DNA from 2 places in the Streptomyces sp. NPDC096079 genome. Region 1 is predicted to be linked to the other one. Evidence: predicted binding sites of a transcription regulator. Region 1 holds the regulator's gene; the other holds the start of a gene.

Evidence for each region. Region 1 encodes HspR, which represses chaperone genes until heat shock. Its sites were predicted from a motif close to TTGAGNNNNNNNNNCTCAA; they were not measured.
Region 2: lon (endopeptidase La) is a predicted target of HspR. The motif match lies at 3,779-3,797, and genes of this name have one in related genera.

Annotation. Positions count from the first base shown of each region.
Region 1 covers NZ_JBEOST010000003.1:417,995-426,669, forward strand. The annotation lists gene dnaK (molecular chaperone DnaK) at 1-392, shown strand, start outside; gene grpE (nucleotide exchange factor GrpE) at 389-1,021, shown strand; gene dnaJ (molecular chaperone DnaJ) at 1,055-2,227, shown strand; gene ABTY59_RS09340 (heat shock protein transcriptional repressor HspR) at 2,232-2,666, shown strand; gene ABTY59_RS09345 (helix-turn-helix transcriptional regulator) at 2,752-3,735, opposite strand; gene ABTY59_RS09350 (Rieske (2Fe-2S) protein) at 4,061-4,381, shown strand; gene ABTY59_RS09355 (pyridoxamine 5'-phosphate oxidase family protein) at 4,486-4,890, opposite strand; gene clpB (ATP-dependent chaperone ClpB) at 5,013-7,607, shown strand; gene ABTY59_RS09365 (hypothetical protein) at 7,597-8,022, opposite strand; gene ABTY59_RS09370 (YbjN domain-containing protein) at 8,139-8,675, shown strand.
Region 2 covers NZ_JBEOST010000014.1:32,113-40,787, reverse strand. The annotation lists gene ABTY59_RS25595 (lytic polysaccharide monooxygenase auxiliary activity family 9 protein) at 1-456, shown strand, start outside; gene ABTY59_RS25590 (DUF4240 domain-containing protein) at 652-1,245, opposite strand; gene lon (endopeptidase La) at 1,345-3,756, opposite strand; gene ABTY59_RS25580 (GNAT family N-acetyltransferase) at 3,887-4,543, shown strand; gene ABTY59_RS25575 (hypothetical protein) at 4,604-5,137, shown strand; gene ABTY59_RS25570 (TetR/AcrR family transcriptional regulator) at 5,145-5,786, opposite strand; gene ABTY59_RS25565 (glycoside hydrolase family 3 protein) at 5,971-7,743, shown strand; gene surE (5'/3'-nucleotidase SurE) at 7,868-8,675, shown strand, end outside.

The DNA.
Region 1 (8,675 bases):
GCATGCGCCAGGAGGCCGAGCAGTACGCGGACGAGGACCACCGTCGCCGCGAGGCCGCCGAGTCCCGCAACCAGGGTGAGCAGCTCGTCTACCAGACGGAGAAGTTCATCAAGGACAACGAGGACAAGCTCCCCGGTGACGTCAAGGCCGAGGTCGAGGCCGCGCTCGTCGAGCTGAAGGAGAAGCTCAAGGGCGAGGACACCGCCGAGATCCGCACCGCCACCGAGAAGGTCGCGGCCGTCTCGCAGAAGCTCGGCCAGGCGCTGTACGCCGACGCCCAGGGTGCCCAGGCCGCCGGTGGCGCCGAGGGCGGCCCGCAGGCCCAGGCCGACGACGACGTCGTCGACGCCGAGATCGTCGACGAGGACAAGCCGAAGGGCGGCCAGGCGTGACCGAGGAGACCCCGGGCTTCGAGGAGGAGCCCGACGTCCCCTCCGGCGCCACCGCTGACGACGCCGCCGAGGCCGTCGAGTCCGACGAGGACGCGACGGCCCCGGCCGGGGACGCTACGGACGTAGCCCTCCTGGCGCAGCTGGACCAGGCCCGCACGGCTCTCTCCGAGCGCACCGCGGACCTCCAGCGGCTCCAGGCCGAGTATCAGAACTACCGCCGCCGCGTGGAGCGGGACCGGGTCACGGTCAAGGAGATCGCCGTCGCGAGCCTCCTGTCCGAGCTCCTTCCCGTGCTCGACGACGTCGGCCGGGCCCGGGACCACGGCGAGCTCGTGGGCGGGTTCAAGTCGGTGGCCGAATCGCTGGAGACCGTCGTCGCCAAGATGGGTCTGCAGCAGTTCGGCAAGGAGGGCGAGCCCTTCGACCCGACGATCCACGAGGCCCTGATGCACTCGTACGCGCCGGACGTCACCGAGACGACCTGCGTGGCGATCCTGCAGCCGGGGTACCGGATCGGCGAGCGGACCATCCGGCCCGCCCGCGTGGCCGTCGCCGAGCCCCAGCCGGGGGCCCAGGGCAAGGCCGAGGAGTCGGAAGACTCCGACACGTCGGAGCAGGACAGCGAGTAACAGCCGTACCCGTACGCGGGAGGAGGGACGTCGATGAACACGAAGGACTTCGTCGAGAAGGACTACTACAAGGTTCTCGGCGTCCCCAAGGACGCCACCGAGGCCGAGATCAAGAAGGCGTACCGGAAGCTCGCCCGCGAGAACCATCCGGACGCCAACAAGGGTGACGCGAGCGCCGAGGCGCGCTTCAAGGAGATCTCCGAGGCGAACGACGTCATCGGCGACCCCAAGAAGCGCAAGGAGTACGACGACGCCCGCGCCCTCTTCGGGAACGGCGGCTTCCGGGCCGGCGGCCCCGGCGGCGGCTCGTTCAACTTCGACCTGGGCGACCTCTTCGGAGGCGCGCAGGGCGGGGCGGGCGGCGGCTTCGGGGGCGGCGGCGGGATCGGGGACGTCTTCGGCGGCCTGTTCAACCGCGGCGGGGGCGGCCCCCGCACCCAGCCGCGGCGCGGCCAGGACATCGAGTCCGAGGTGACGCTCAGCTTCACCGAGGCCATCGAGGGCGCGACCGTCCCGCTGCGGATGTCCAGCCAGCAGCCGTGCACGGCCTGCTCGGGCACCGGCGACAAGAACGGCACGCCCCGGGTGTGCCCGACCTGCGTCGGCACCGGGCAGGTCTCGCGCGGCGGCACCGGCTCGTTCTCGCTCACCGACCCCTGTGTGGACTGCAAGGGCCGCGGTCTGATCGCCGAGAACCCCTGCGAGGTCTGCAAGGGCAGCGGCCGGGCCAAGTCCTCCCGCACCATGCAGGTCCGCATCCCCGCGGGCGTCAGCGACAACCAGAAGATCCGCCTCCGCGGCAAGGGGGCGCCGGGCGAGCGCGGCGGGCAGAACGGCGACCTGTACGTCGTCGTGCACGTCGACGAGCACCCGGTCTTCGGCCGCAAGGACGACAACCTCACCGTCACGGTGCCGGTCTCCTTCGCGGAGGCGGCGCTCGGCGGCGAGATCAAGGTGCCGACCCTCGGCGGCCCCGCGGTCACCCTCAAGCTGCCCGCGGGCACTCCGAACGGCCGGACCATGCGCGCCCGGGGCAAGGGCGCGGTCCGCAAGGACGGCACGCGCGGCGACCTCCTCGTGACGGTCGAGGTGGCGGTGCCGAAGGATCTGGACGACAAGGCACGCGAGGCCCTGGAGACCTTCCGCGAGGCGACCGCCTCCGAGGACCCGAGGGCCGAGCTGTTCCAGGCGGCGAAGGGAGCGTGACCCGGTGAGACGCAATCCGTACGAACTGACCGACGAGAGCCCCGTGTACGTCATCTCGGTGGCGGCCCAGCTCTCCGGTCTGCACCCGCAGACCCTCCGGCAGTACGACCGGCTCGGCCTGGTCTCCCCGGACCGCACGGCGGGCCGCGGGCGGCGCTACTCGGCCCGTGACATCGAGCTGCTCCGGCAGGTGCAGCAGCTGTCGCAGGACGAGGGCATCAACCTGGCCGGGATCAAGCGGATCATCGAACTGGAGAACCAGGTCGCGGCGCTCCAGGCCCGGGTCTCCGAGCTGTCGGCGGCCGTCGAGGGCGCGGCGGCGACGCTGCGCCAGCGGGAGGCGCAGGTGCACGCCTCGTACCGCCGGGACCTGGTGCCGTACACCGACGTGCAGCAGGCGAGCGCCCTCGTGGTGTGGCGCCCGAAGCGCGGCGAGTAGCCCTTCAGGCGCGACGGAAAGGCCCCCTCCCTGCACGGGAGGGGGCCTTTCTCGTGGGCGAGGGCCCTCCGTCGTTCCGGACGGCTCAGTCGTCCCGTTCGAGGATGCCGGACTGGGCGATCAGATAGCCGAGCTGGGCCCGGCTCCCGCTGCCGAGGGCCGCGGCGAGCTTGGCGATGTGCGCCCGGCAGGTCCGCACGTTCATCCCGAGCCGGCGGGCGATGGCCTCGTCGACGTGCCCCTCGACGAGGAGCTTGGCGATGGAGCGCTGGACGCCGCCGATGCCGTCCGCGGACGGGCTGTACGGCACCTCCTCCTCCCAGGGCACGCCGTGGAGCCAGAACTGGTCGAAGACGCCGGCCAGGTACTGGACGAGGCCCTCGTGGCGGAGTTCGAGGGCGACCCTGCGGTCCGTGCGGGCGGGGATGAAGGCGACCTTCCGGTCGACGACGATCAGTCGGTCGATGATCTCTTCGAGAGTGCGGACCTCAAGGCCGTAGGGCCCGATACGCTCGACGTACCCCATGGTCGCGGAGTGGTGCCGGGCGGTGTGCTGGTAGAGCGTGCGCATCCGCACGCCGCGTTCCAGGAGGGGCTCCACGCGGCGCAGACCGGCCTGGACGACCTCGGGTTTGCGGCCGCTGCCGGGCTGGATGGTGAGGAGCTCCTCGGTGCACTCGTTGATGACCCGGTCCAGGGCGGCGTTGATCAGGCTGAGGCCTTCGAGGACCGTGATGGCCTGGGTCGCCGACGGGTCGGGCGCGTGGATCGACAGGAATGGCTCGAAGGTGTCGGCGAGCGATATGGCCTGTTGCCGGCGCTGCTGGATCTCCTTCTCGATGGGGTGGATCAGCTTGTTGAGCGCGATGGACGGAGGCACGGGGCGAAGCCACTGACTGTCGTCCGGGTCCGGGTGCAGCAGCGCGAGACCGATCAGGCAGGGTGTCGGCTCGGCCTCGGACCGGGCGATGCGGCCGGCCCGGAGCGCGGCGGCATACAGCAGTTTTCCGGCGTCGCACAGCTTGTCGGGGCCGTGCTCCGCGCCCGATTCGCAGCGCTTTGGCTCCATTTGCACCCCCCTCAGGGTCCTGAATTACAGGAACATGATGCCTGGCACTGCTGGTGGAAGGGGTCGGAGTGGGCCATCGTCTTCTACGCGGGGGAGGTAATGATTAAAAGAGGTGGAGATCGGCCATGACCAGGATGGTTCGTGCACTTGGCGGCATAGCTTTCGCTGCCGCGGCTACTCTCGGCGTCCTTGCCGTCGGTGAGCCGACGTGGGACATCGCTCCCGCGCACCACGTCGTCGCTTCCCCCGGCGAGCCGACGTGGGACTTCACGCCGACGGGAGTCTCGGAGCCGACGTGGGATTCCATCCAGGCAGGTGCGGGGGCGTGAGCGTCCCGCCCGACGATCGCCGGTTCCGCCGGGAGATGGCCTCGGCCTATCGCTCCGGCTGGCACTTCGTCGATCTCGCCACGGCCATCCCCCACCGTGGCGACTCGCTGAAGGTCACTCTCTTCGGAGAGCCGATCGTCGTCGCCCGTGAGCAGGACGAGGACGTCCGAGCGTACCGCTGTCTGCGCCGCCCCCGAGGCGCTCCACAGCCCATCCGCTGTGCCATCCGGTACGGCATGATCTTCGTCAATCTCGACCAGCGGGACCACCAGCTGATCGAGCCCGAGACCATCACCGCCACCCCCCGCAGTGCCTGAGCGATTCCCCCGTCGTTGTAGATCGCTCCGGCACTTCCCCCACACAGCGGCGCCATCGCGGACCTGAAACGCGATGGCGCCGCTGTGCGTTCCCGTACGGATGGTCAGGCGCGGCCCATCGCCCGGGTGAGGGCGATCTCGATGACGACCCGGTCCGGGTTCGGGGCCGGCGTGCGGCCGTAGCGCTCGGCGTAGCGGGCGACGGCGTCCGCGACCGTCTCGGCCTCCGTGCGGATGCGGGCGACGCCCTCCAGGGTGGCCCAGCGCCCCTTGTCGACCTGGCAGACCGCGACCCGCGCGCCGTCCGCGCCCGCCGCCAGGACGTGGGCGACCTTCCGGCTGTTCTTGTTGGTGATCACGCGCGCGTACCCGCCCTCGGGGTCGTACGTGACGCCGACCGCGACGACGTGCGGCGTGCCGTCGGGGCGCGGGGTGGTCAGGGTGCACATGTGGTACTCGCGCCAGAAGCTCAGGTACGAGTCGGACGGGTTCCTGGGGTCTGTGGCCATGCCCGGAAACTACCCGTGACGGAACTCCCTCCGATACCTTGAGCGGAATAGGCTCAACTTTGTGTACGTTGGAAGGGTCATAGAGACAGTGGACCCACGACGTTCGAGGAGGAGCACCGCACGTGGACGCCGAACTGACCAACAGGAGCCGGGACGCGATCAACGCGGCGAGCAGCCGCGCCGTGTCCGAGGGACACGCCGACCTGACCCCCGCCCACCTCCTGCTCGCCCTCCTGGCCGGTCAGGACAACGAGAACATCACCGACCTGCTCGCCGCCGTCGGCGCCGACCAGGCCGTCGTCCGCGCCGGCGCGGAGCGGCTGCTCGGCGGCCTGCCGAGCGTCACCGGATCCACGGTCGCGCCCCCGCAGCCCAGCCGCGACTTCCTCGCCGTCATCGCCGACGCCGACAAGCGCGCCAAGGAGCTCGGCGACGACTTCCTGTCGACCGAGCACCTGCTCGTCGCGATCGCGGCCAAGGGCGGCCCGACCGGTGAGATCCTCGACGCGCAGGGCGCGAGCGCATCGAAGCTGCTCGACGCGTTCGAGAAGAGCAGGGGAGGACGCCGGGTGACCACACCCGACCCGGAGGGGCAGTACAAGGCGCTGGAGAAGTTCGGCACGGACTTCACCGCCGCCGCGCGCGAGGGCAAGCTGGACCCGGTCATCGGCCGCGACCACGAGATCCGCCGCGTGGTCCAGGTGCTGTCCCGCCGCACCAAGAACAACCCGGTCCTCATCGGCGAGCCCGGCGTCGGCAAGACCGCCGTCGTCGAGGGCCTCGCCCAGCGGATCGTGAAGGGCGACGTCCCGGAGTCCCTGAAGAACAAGCGGCTGGTCTCCCTCGACCTCGGCGCGATGGTCGCCGGCGCGAAGTACCGCGGCGAGTTCGAGGAGCGCCTGAAGACCGTCCTCTCCGAGATCAAGGCGAGCGACGGCCAGATCATCACCTTCATCGACGAGCTGCACACGGTCGTCGGCGCGGGCGCCGGCGGTGACTCCGCCATGGACGCCGGGAACATGCTGAAGCCGATGCTGGCCCGCGGCGAGCTGCGGATGGTCGGCGCGACCACCCTCGACGAGTACCGCGAGCGGATCGAGAAGGACCCCGCCCTGGAGCGCCGCTTCCAGCAGGTCCTGGTCGCCGAGCCGACCGTCGAGGACACCATCGCGATCCTCCGCGGCCTCAAGGGCCGGTACGAGGCCCACCACAAGGTGCAGATCAACGACTCCGCCCTGGTGGCCGCCGCGACCCTCTCCGACCGGTACATCACCTCCCGCTTCCTGCCCGACAAGGCCATCGACCTCGTCGACGAGGCCGCCTCCCGGCTCCGCATGGAGATCGACTCCTCGCCCGTCGAGATCGACGAGCTCCAGCGCTCCGTGGACCGGCTCCGCATGGAGGAGCTGGCGCTGAAGAACGAGACGGACGCGGCGAGCAAGCAGCGCCTGGAGAAGCTGCGGCGCGACCTCGCCGACCGCGAGGAGGAGCTGCGCGGCCTCACCGCCCGCTGGGAGAAGGAGAAGCAGTCCCTCAACCGGGTCGGCGAGCTGAAGGAGCGCCTCGACGAGACCCGCGGCCGCGCCGAGCGCGCCCAGCGCGACGGCGACTTCGACACCGCCTCCCAGCTGCTGTACGGGGAGATCCCGGGCCTGGAGCGGGAGCTGGAGGAGGCCTCCGAGGCCGAGGCCCAGCAGGAATCGTCGAAGGACACCATGGTCAAGGAGGAGGTCGGCCCCGACGACATCGCGGACGTGGTCGGCTCCTGGACCGGCATCCCCGCCGGCCGCCTCCTGGAGGGCGAGACGCAGAAGCTGCTCCGCATGGAGGACGAGCTGGGCAAGCGGCTGATCGGCCAGTCCGAGGCCGTGCGGGCCGTCTCCGACGCGGTGCGCCGCACCCGCGCGGGGATCGCCGACCCCGACCGGCCCACCGGCTCCTTCCTGTTCCTCGGCCCGACCGGCGTCGGCAAGACGGAGCTGGCGAAGGCGCTCGCGGACTTCCTCTTCGACGACGAGCGGGCCATGATCCGCATCGACATGTCGGAGTACGGCGAGAAGCACTCCGTCGCCCGGCTCGTCGGCGCGCCCCCCGGCTACGTCGGCTACGAGGAGGGCGGCCAGCTCACGGAGGCGGTCCGCCGCCGCCCGTACAGCGTGGTGCTGCTCGACGAGGTGGAGAAGGCCCACCCGGAGGTCTTCGACGTCCTGCTCCAGGTCCTGGACGACGGACGCCTGACCGACGGGCAGGGCCGGACGGTGGACTTCCGCAACACGATCCTGATCCTGACGTCGAACCTGGGCAGTCAGTACCTGGTCGAGCCCCTGACCTCGGAGGACGTGAAGAAGCAGCAGGTCCTGGACGTCGTGCGGGCGAGCTTCAAGCCCGAGTTCCTCAACCGTCTGGACGACCTGGTGGTCTTCTCGGCGCTCGACCGGGCCGAGCTGGGCCGGATCGCGCGGCTCCAGATCGACCGGCTGGCCAAGCGGCTCGCGGAGCGGCGCCTCACCCTGGACGTCACCCCGGAGGCCCTGGAGTGGCTCGCCGAGGAGGGCAACGACCCGGCGTACGGTGCGCGGCCGCTGCGCCGTCTGATCCAGACGGCGATCGGCGACCGGCTGGCCAGGGAGATCCTCGCGGGCGAGGTCGTGGACGGCGACACGGTCCGGGTGGACCGCTTCGAGGACGGTCTGATCGTGGGCGCGGCTACACGTTGAAGGCGGTGAGGTGGACGAGGGCGGCGTCACCCTCGTACGCCACCTCGACGCTCACGTAGAGCGCCTGGCCGAAGTCCGTGTCCCGGCACAGGTCCCCGTCGCACGAGGCGGGGGCCTTGGCGCCCGGGTAGGTGGTTTCCAGCCAGTCGGCGACCCCGGCGCGCGGCAGGCGGAAGTCCACGGTGACGAAGGAGTCCTGCCAGTGGGCCTCGGTGCACCGGGCCTCCTCGGCGTCCGCCGGAAGCCGGCCGTGCGCGAACTGCATCGCCGCGGCGCAGTCCACCGGCTGCGGCTTCCCCGCCTGGCTGAACGAGTAGGCACCCCACATCAGCAGCGTGACCGGCAGACCGCAGAGCGCGACCAGCGCCACGACGAGCCAGACCCACCACCGCGTTTTCCTCTTCGCGACCCCCATGGGTCCGAGATCATGTCAGCTGGCAGCGGATCTTGCCGCTTCCGGACCAGCGGGGCTTGCCACGTACCGCCCGGGATGGGGGAGGATGGCGAGCATCCGTACGAAGGGAAATAACGGTGAGCATCGACCCGTCCTCGATTCCGAATTTCGGGGGCCAGCCCCAGCCTCAGGCCGCAGGACCGGCGGGCCCCGTCGTCCCCGACCAGGACCTCGTCAAGCAGCTCCTCGAGCAGATGGAACTCAAGTACGTCGTCGACGACGAGGGTGACCTCGCGGCGCCGTGGGAGGAGTTCCGCACGTACTTCATGTTCCGCGGCGAGGGCGAGCAGCAGGTCTTCTCGGTGCGGACGTTCTACGACCGCCCGCACGCCGCCGACGACCGCGCGAAGATCCTCGACGCGATCGACGACTGGAACCGCCGCACCCTGTGGCCGAAGGTGTACACGCACCTGCACGAGGAGGAGGACGGCTCCGCCACCCTCCGCCTGATCGGCGAGGCGCAGATGCTGATCGGCACCGGCGTCGCCCTGGAGCACTTCGTGTCCTCCACGGTCAGCTGGGTCCGCGCCTCCATCGAGTTCGACAAGTGGATCGTCGAGCAGTTCGGCCTGGAGTCCTCCGAGGAGAAGGCCGCGGGCGACGAGGAGGCGTGA
Region 2 (8,675 bases), on a different contig from region 1:
GACCCGACCAAGCCCCTGAAGTGGTCGGACCTCGACCCGACCCCCGTCGCCGTCTACAACACCACCCGCACCGCGACCGACGGCTACTACGCCTTCACCGGCACCCTCCCGGCCCGCACCGGACGGCACGTCGTCTACAAGGTGTGGCAGCGCAACGACAGCCCCGAGGCCTTCTACAGCTGCTCGGACGTCACCTTCGGCGGCGCGGCGACGGGCGCCCAGGCCCAGAAGCAGGCCCAGGCCCCGACGGAGGCCACGATCGCGGCGGGCGCCTCGCTCTCCACCGTGAGCCACGCGGGCCACGGCGGCGACGAGCAGCCCCCGGCCCTCTCCGCCGAGACCGCCGAGGCGCCCTCCTCGCCGCTCCCGACGGCCCTCGCGGGCGCGGCGGCCCTCGCCGTCTTCGCCGGCGGCAGCCTGCTCCTGAGCCGCCGCCGCACCCCGTCGGCGTCCTGAGCCCACGGCCGCGGGGCTCCGACAGTCGCGGGGGCATCCGCGCCTGAGCCGACGTCCGCGCTGGCCCGACGGACGAGGGGACGCGGAGGCATCGGCCCCGGGCCGACGTCCGCGCGCGCCCGACGGACGGAGGAAGCCCCGCGGCTCCCGCGATCGCGACGCGTCGGTGCGCCGCGACCGCGTCCCCTCCCGCTCCTAGGAGCGGGAGGCACCCGCCGGGAAGAGGGCGGTGAGCCGGGGTATCGCCCACCCCTCCGGCAGAGATCCCCGGGACGTCTCGCCCTCTTCCCACTCCCCCGCCGCGGCCGCGGCGTCCTCCGCCTCCTCCACGGCGTCGAGGAACTCCTCGCCGTCGTCGCCCTCCTGGCCCGTCAGCTCGTCCCACGCGTCCTGCGCGACGTAGTCGAGCTCCTCCCACTCGGGCCACTCGTCGTCCTCCCAGGTGTCCCGGTGCCGGCCCACCAGCGCCCGCACGCCGGGCACGTCGGCCAGCGCGTCCGGGTCGGCGAGGACCGACTCGTACACCTTCCGCCCCTGGCCGATCAGCCAGAGGGTGAAGTAGTGGAAGCCGTCGTCCGAGCAGTCGCCGCCCTCGACCAGGTCCGCCGCCGCCCACAGCGCGCGCGTGTCGGCGGTCTCGGTCGCCCTCTCCAGACGCACCTGGAACTCCACGCTCTCGGCCGCCGGGCGCCGTAGCAACTCGGCCCGCAGCCATTCCAGTCGCTCGTCCCGGTCCCCGGGCCTGCGGCTCAACTCGTCGATGAGAGCCCAGAAGGCGTCGTCGTTCATGCGTACGAGCATGCCAGTCCCGACCGACATCCGGGTACCGGGTTCCCGGTACGCCGAAGCGGGGTGCCGGATCGGCACCCCGCTTCGGTGAACGGGGAGTTACGCGGCCACGTCCACCGGCACGACGGCCGGGGCGAGGGCGATCTCCAGGACCTGCCGGACGTCCGTCACCGGGTGGACCTCCAGCTTCTCCAGGATCTCGGCCGGGACGTCGTCCAGGTCGGCCTCGTTCCGCTTGGGGATCACGACCGTCGTGATGCCCGCCCGGTGCGCGGCGAGGAGCTTCTGCTTCACGCCGCCGATCGGCAGCACCCGGCCGGTGAGGGAGACCTCGCCGGTCATGGCCACGTCCGTGCGGACCAGCCGGCCGCTCAGCAGGGACGCGAGGGCGGTCGTCATGGTGACGCCCGCGCTCGGCCCGTCCTTGGGCACCGCGCCCGCCGGGAAGTGGATGTGCACGCCCCGGTCCTTGAGTCCGGTGACGGGCAGCTCCAGCTCCGCGCCGTGCGAGCGGAGGAAGGAGAGCGCGATCTGCGCCGACTCCTTCATCACGTCGCCCAGCTGACCGGTGAGGGTGAGCCCGGCGGCGCCCGTCTCCGGGTCGGCGAGGGAGGCCTCCACGAAGAGGACGTCACCGCCCGCGCCGGTCACGGCCAGGCCCGTGGCGACGCCCGGCACGGCCGTCCGCCGCTCCGCCGGGTCCTGGGCCGACTCCGGCACGTGGTGCGGCCGCCCGATGAGGTCCCGGAGGTCCTCGGAGCCGATCGCGAACGGCAGCTCGCGGTCGCCCAGTTCGTGCTGGGCCGCGACCTTGCGGAGCAGCCGGGCGATCGACCGCTCCAGGGTGCGGACGCCGGCCTCGCGGGTGTACTCCCCGGCCAGCTTCCGCAGCGCGGTCTCCTCAAGGACGACCTCGCCCGGCTCCAGACCGGCCCGCTCCAGCTGGCGCGGCAGCAGGTGGTCACGGGCGATGACGACCTTCTCGTCCTCCGTGTAGCCGTCGAGGCGCACCAGCTCCATGCGGTCGAGGAGCGCGTCGGGGATGGCTTCGAGGACGTTGGCCGTGGCCAGGAAGACGACGTCGGAGAGGTCGAGCTCGACCTCCAGGTAGTGGTCGCGGAAGGTGTGGTTCTGCGCGGGGTCGAGGACTTCGAGGAGCGCCGCCGCGGGGTCGCCGCGGAAGTCGGAGCCGACCTTGTCGATCTCGTCGAGCAGGACCACCGGGTTCATGGACCCGGCCTCCTTGACGGCGCGGACGATCCGGCCGGGCAGGGCGCCGACGTAGGTGCGCCGGTGGCCGCGGATCTCCGCCTCGTCGCGCACGCCGCCGAGGGCGACGCGGACGAACGTGCGGCCCATGGCGTGGGCCACGGATTCCGCGATCGAGGTCTTGCCGACGCCGGGCGGGCCGACGAGGGCGAGGACGGCTCCGCCGCGGCGGCCGCCGACCACGCCGAGGCCGCGCTCGGAGCGCCGCTTGCGCACCGCGAGGTACTCGGTGATCCGTTCCTTCACGTCGTCGAGCCCGGCGTGCTCGGCGTCCAGGACCGCGCGGGCGCCCCGGATGTCGTACCGGTCCTCGGTCCGCTCGTTCCACGGGAGTTCGAGGACGGTGTCGAGCCAGGTGCGGATCCAGGAGCCCTCGGGGGACTGGTCGCTGGACCGCTCCAGCTTCTCGACCTCCTTGAGGGCGGCCTCCCGCACCTTCTCGGGCAGGTCGGCGGCCTCCACGCGGGCGCGGTAGTCGTCGGACTCGTCGCCCTCGGCCTCGCCGTTGAGGTCGCGGAGCTCCTTGCGGACGGCTTCGAGCTGGCGGCGGAGCAGGAACTCGCGCTGCTGCTTGTCGACGCCCTCCTGGACGTCCTTCGCGATGGTCTCGGCGACGTCCTGCTCGGCGAGGTGCTCGCGGAGCTGGGCGGTGGCGAGCTTGAGGCGGGCGACCGGGTCGGCGGTCTCCAGGAGTTCGACCTTCTGCTCGACGCTGAGGAAGGGCGAGTATCCGGAGTTGTCGGCGAGTGCGCCGACGCCGTCGATCTGCTGGACGCGGTCGACGACCTGCCAGGCTCCGCGCTTCTTGAGCCAGCTGGTGGCCAGCGCCTTGTACTCCTTGACCAGTTCGGTCACGGAACCGGGCAGCGGGTCGGGCAGGGTCTCCTCGACGGTGCCGCCCTCGACCCAGAGGGCGGCGCCGGGGCCGGTGGTGCCGGCGCCGATGCGGACGCGGCCGAGGCCGCGGATGAGCGCGCCGGGGTCGCCGTCGGACAGGCGGCCGACCTGCTCGACGATGCCCAGGACGCCGGTGCCCGCGTAGGTCCCGTCGATCCGCGGCACGAGGAGCACGCGGGGCTTGCCCGATCCGGTGCGGGCGGCGGCCTGGGCGGCCTCGACGGCGGCCCGTACGTCGTTGTCGGACAGGTCCAGCGGCACCACCATTCCGGGCAGCACGACCTCGTCGTCGAGCGGCAGCACAGGCAGAGTGAGCGGCACGGACGCCATGGACTCAGAAGCCATGATCTCCCCTTCGGCAGTCAAGTTGAGCTATACGCACTCAATGCTTGTGAGCCCGAAGATGTTCCCGGACGTCCGTTCGCTCTGAGCGATCACCTCCCACACGCCCGCGTGGAGCCTATGTAATGCCCTCATGGATATTGCAGCTATTACCAATGCCTGGGTCGCCGGGTGGACCGTCTCCCGGGGCACCCCCGCCGCCGTCCCCGAACCCTGGGGCTACCGGATCGACGTCGGCCTGCCCCGGCACGTCGTGCGCCACGTCCTGCCCGCCCCCGACGCGGCCTCCGTCGGCGCGCTCTGCGCCCGGCTCACCGCGCCGTACAGCTGGCTCAAGGTGATGGCGGAGCCGGCGGAGGCCGCGTCCTGGATCACCGAGGGCTGGACCGTCCCCGACGACCCGGGCTTCATGATGGTCAAGCCGCTGGACCCGGGCGTCCGCCCGGCGCCGCCCGAGGGGTACGCCAGGACCACCGAGGTCGAGGACGGCGTCGTCCGGGTGCGGATCCTCGCCCCGGACGGCACCCTGGCCGCCCGCGGCCAGATCGCCCCGACGGGCTCCACCGCCGTCGCCGACCAGATCGAGACCGATCCCGCGCACCGGCGCCGGGGGCTCGGCTCGAACGTGATGCGCACCCTGGAGGCCGCCGCCGCGCAGGCGGGTGCCGTGACCGGGATACTCGCCGCGACCACGGACGGCCTCGCGCTCTACGACTCGCTGGACTGGCGGTACCGGGGACCGCTCACCGGGATCGTCCGCACCGGACCCGAGGGGCCCGAGGGCCGCTGACGGGTGGAATCCCCGCCGTCCCGCTGCGCGCGGGGCCCCCGAGGGGGCATGCTCGGTTCCATGGTGCGAGGCGTACGGGGAACGTGGACCTGGTGCGGGACCCTGCTGCTGGCGGGGGCTCTGGTCGCCGGCGTGAGCGGCTGCGGCCCCGGGACGCCGTCCGCGCCCGGCGGTTCGCCGTCGAGCGCGAGCGCCCCCGCCGTGCCGGGCCCCACGACGGGACCGGGGGCGCCGGCGGAGGACCCGCAGCCGGGCGAGGTCCTCGTCGAGGTGGTCGTGAACGGCGGCCTCGCGGGCGTCCGCAACCGGCTCGTCGTCCACTACGACGGCTCCTGGACCATCCGCTCGGGCGCCAGGCCGCCGCGGACCGGGACCCAGACCCCCGCCGAGGCCGCCGAGCTGCGGGCGGCCCTGGAGGACCCCGCGTACGCCCTGGTCCCGGAGCGCCCGACCGGCGAGCCGATCGCGGACGGCTTCCAGTACTCCGTGACCTACCGCCACCGCTTGGTCGTCGCGGACGACGGCGAGCGCCCGCCGGCCCTCCAGCGCGTCTTCGCCGCCCTCCCGGAGGGCGGCCCGCCGACGGGCAGGTGACCTGCCCTCACCCGCCGGGCGCCGCGATCTCCGCGTACCTGCGGCGGAGGTAGGCGCCGACCCGGGCCGGCATGTCCAGCGAGGACGGGTCGAGGGCCCACTGGATCTGGAGGCCGTCCATGACGGCGAGCTGTTCCCGGGCGACGGACGGGCAGTCGGTGTCGGCGCGGAGTTCGCCGCGCCGGACGCCCTCCTCCAGGAGGTCGACGGTGTGCCGGAGCACGCGCGCGTAGCGCTCCTTGAAGTACGCGTGCGCGGGGTGGGCGACGTCGCCGGACTCGCCCACCAGGACGTTGAACATCCGGACGATGCCGGGGCGGCGGGTGTTCTCCTCGATCAGGGTGACGAGGGTTTCGAGGTAGTCGGCGTACGAGTCGGGGGCGACGCCGAACAGTCGCTCCTCGTCGTGCTGTTCGCTCTGCGCGAGGACCGAGAGGAGCAGGTCCTCCTTGCTCCGGAAGTGGTGCAGCAGGCCGCCCTGGGTGATCCCGCAGTCGTGCGCGATCCGGGCGAGGGAGGAGGCGTGGAAGCCCCACTGCCCGAAGTGCTCGACGGCGGTGTCCAGGATCTTCTGGCGGCGCGCGTCACCGACCGCGTATCCGCCCCTGCCTGCGGTCCTGCGGTTCGTTCGGCCCGTGTTCTCCGGCATGCGGTCACCTTAGCCGGGCCCTGGATGGGGCTTTTGTCCTGTGATCCAGGACACAATCCAGAAACCTAGTGGTCACTCGGTTTTCGCGCTTAGCCTGTGGTCGCCCGGGACCGGCCCCGCCGCCGGCCCGGCACCGGTGGCGCCCTCCCCCTGGCCACCGGTCGGTCAGCCCCCGGAGCCAGCCATGCACCCGTACCAGGACCCCTCCCGCCCCGTCGCCGAGCGCGTCGAGGACCTCCTCTCCCGCATGACGCCGGAGGAGAAGGCCGGACAGCTCTTCCACACGATGCTGACGATGAACGCCGACGGCACCCCGGTGACCGAGGCGGACGGCGAGACGATCGAGCTCACCACCCGGCAGCTCGTCGAGGACCGGCAGCTCACCCACTTCAACCTGCTCGGCACCTACGGCGCCCGCGAGATGGCCCTGTGGCACAACGCGATCCAGGAGATGGCCGCGAGCACCCGGCTGGGCATCCCGGTCTCCCTGTCGACCGACCCCCGCCACACGTTCACCGACAACATCGGCGCCTCCTTCAACGCCGGCGCCTTCTCCGCCTGGCCCGAGGCGCTCGGCCTCGCCGCGATCGGCGACCCGGACCTCGTCCACGCGTTCGCCGACACCGTCCGCCGCGAGTACCTCTCCGTCGGTTTCCGCACCGCCCTCCACCCGCAGATCGACCTCGCGACCGAACCCCGCTGGTCGCGCCAGTCCGGCACCTTCGGCTCCGACGCGAAGCTGACGGGCGAGCTGGTGCGGGCCTACGTGCGCGGGCTCCAGGGCCCCGCACTCGGTCCCGACTCGGTGGCCGCGATGGTCAAGCACTTCCCCGGCGGCGGCCCGCAGAAGGACGGCGAGGACCCGCACTTCCCGCACGGCAAGGAGCAGGTCTACCCGGGCGGGATGCGCGAGCACCACCTGGAGCCGTTCAAGGCCGCGATCGCCGCCGGCTGCTCGCAGATGATGCCGTACTACGGGCAGCCGATCGGCACCGACTGGGAGGAGGTCGGCTTCGGCTTCAACAAGGGTGTCGTCACCGGCCTGCTCCGCGAGGAGCTCGGCTTCACCGGCATCGTCTGCAGCGACTGGGGCCTGCTCCAGGACCACCCGATCTTCGGCGAGACGCACGTGGCCCGCGCCTGGGGCGTCGAGCACCTGAGCGTGGCCGAGCGGGCCGCGAAGGCGCTGGACGCGGGCGTGGACCAGTTCGGCGGCGAGGAGTGCCCCGAGGTGATCGTGGAGCTCGTCGCCACGGGCCGGATCTCCGAGGCGCGGATCGACGACTCCGTACGACGGCTGCTGCGGGAGAAGTTCCTGCTCGGGCTCTTCGACGCTCGCCGGTACGTCGACCCCGACGAAGCCGCGGAGACGGTGGGCCGCGCCGACTTCACGGCCGCGGGCGCCGCCGCCCAGCGCCGCTCGCTCACCGTGCTCACCGACGGCCCCCTGCCGCTGCCGGGGCGGCCGAGGCTGTACGTGGAGAACGTCGACCCGGCGGTCGCGGCGGCGTACGGCGAGGTCGTCGCCGACCCGGCCGGGGCCGAGCTCGCGGTGCTGCGGCTCCGCACCCCGTACGAGGAGCGGCCGAACAGGTTCGAGTCCTTCTTCCACTCCGGCAGCCTCGCCTTCCGCCCGGAGGAGCTGGACGGCGTCCTCGCCCTCCTGAGGGCCGTCCCCACGGTGGTGTGCGTGAACCTGGAGCGGCCGGCCGTCCTGCCGGAGATCGCCGAGCACGCGGCGGCGCTGATCGCCGACTACGGCGCGAGCGACGAGGCCCTCCTCGACGTGGTCTTCGGCCGGGCGAAGGCGGAGGGCCGGCTGCCGTTCGAGCTGCCGCGCTCGATGGCGGCGGTGGAGGCGTCCCGGCCGGACGTACCGAACGACACCCTGGACCCGGTGTTCCCGCACGGCCACGGCCTCGACGTGCTCCCGCACGGCCACGGCCTGGAGATCTGAGATCTCCCCAGGACCGCGGGGCATCTGACGACCCCGCGCAGGATCCGGGGCCCTCCCGTGGGGGGCTGGGCCCCGGATCCCCTTTCCCGCACCGAATGTCATGCCCATGAAGGGACGCCCCCGTATGCGTACGTACCTCGCGCTGTCCGCCGCCACGGCCGTACTCGCCGCCGCCGGAGCCACCGCCTACGCCACCACCCCCGACAGGACCGAGAAGCCCCTCCCGCTCGCCGGGATGCGGATCCTGATCTCCAACGACGACTCGATGCAGGCGGCCAGGGCGAGCAACTCCGACGGCCTCGGCCTGTACGAGCTCCGCCGCGCGATGTGCGCCGCCGGCGCCGACGTCGTCGTCATGGCCCCCTGGCAGGTCCAGTCCGGCAAGGGCACGGCCGTCAGCAACGGCGGCGTCCTCACCGCCCAGCGCCGTACCGCCCTGCCCGCCGGCTACGAGAACGACTGCGCCCAGGCCCCCGCCCGCGGCGCGGTCTACGGCGTCTGCCTCTCCGAGGGCCCCTGCGTCAAGGACTCCCCGTCCGCCACCCCCGCCGACACCGTCAAGCTCGCCCTCCGCGCGGGCCTGAGAGCCAAGGCCGGCTGGACCGAGGCCCCCGACCTCGTCCTGACCGGCATCAACTCGGGCCCCAACGTCTCGGCGAGCGTGAACGACTCCGGAACGGTCGGCGCCGCCGTCGCCGCGATCGACCAGGACGTGCCCGCGATCGCGTTCTCCTCCTCCGGCGACGAGACGAACACCGGCTTCCCCCGGGTCAACTACCGCGCCAACGCCGAGTTCGGCGCCCGCCTCGTCGCCGGCCTCCGGCAGCGCGACCTGCTCACCCCGGAGTTCGCCCTCAAGGTCGACTACCCGGACGTCAGCGCCGGGCAGCGGGCCGGGACCCCGGTCTGGACCCGCGTCGGAGACGGAGCCG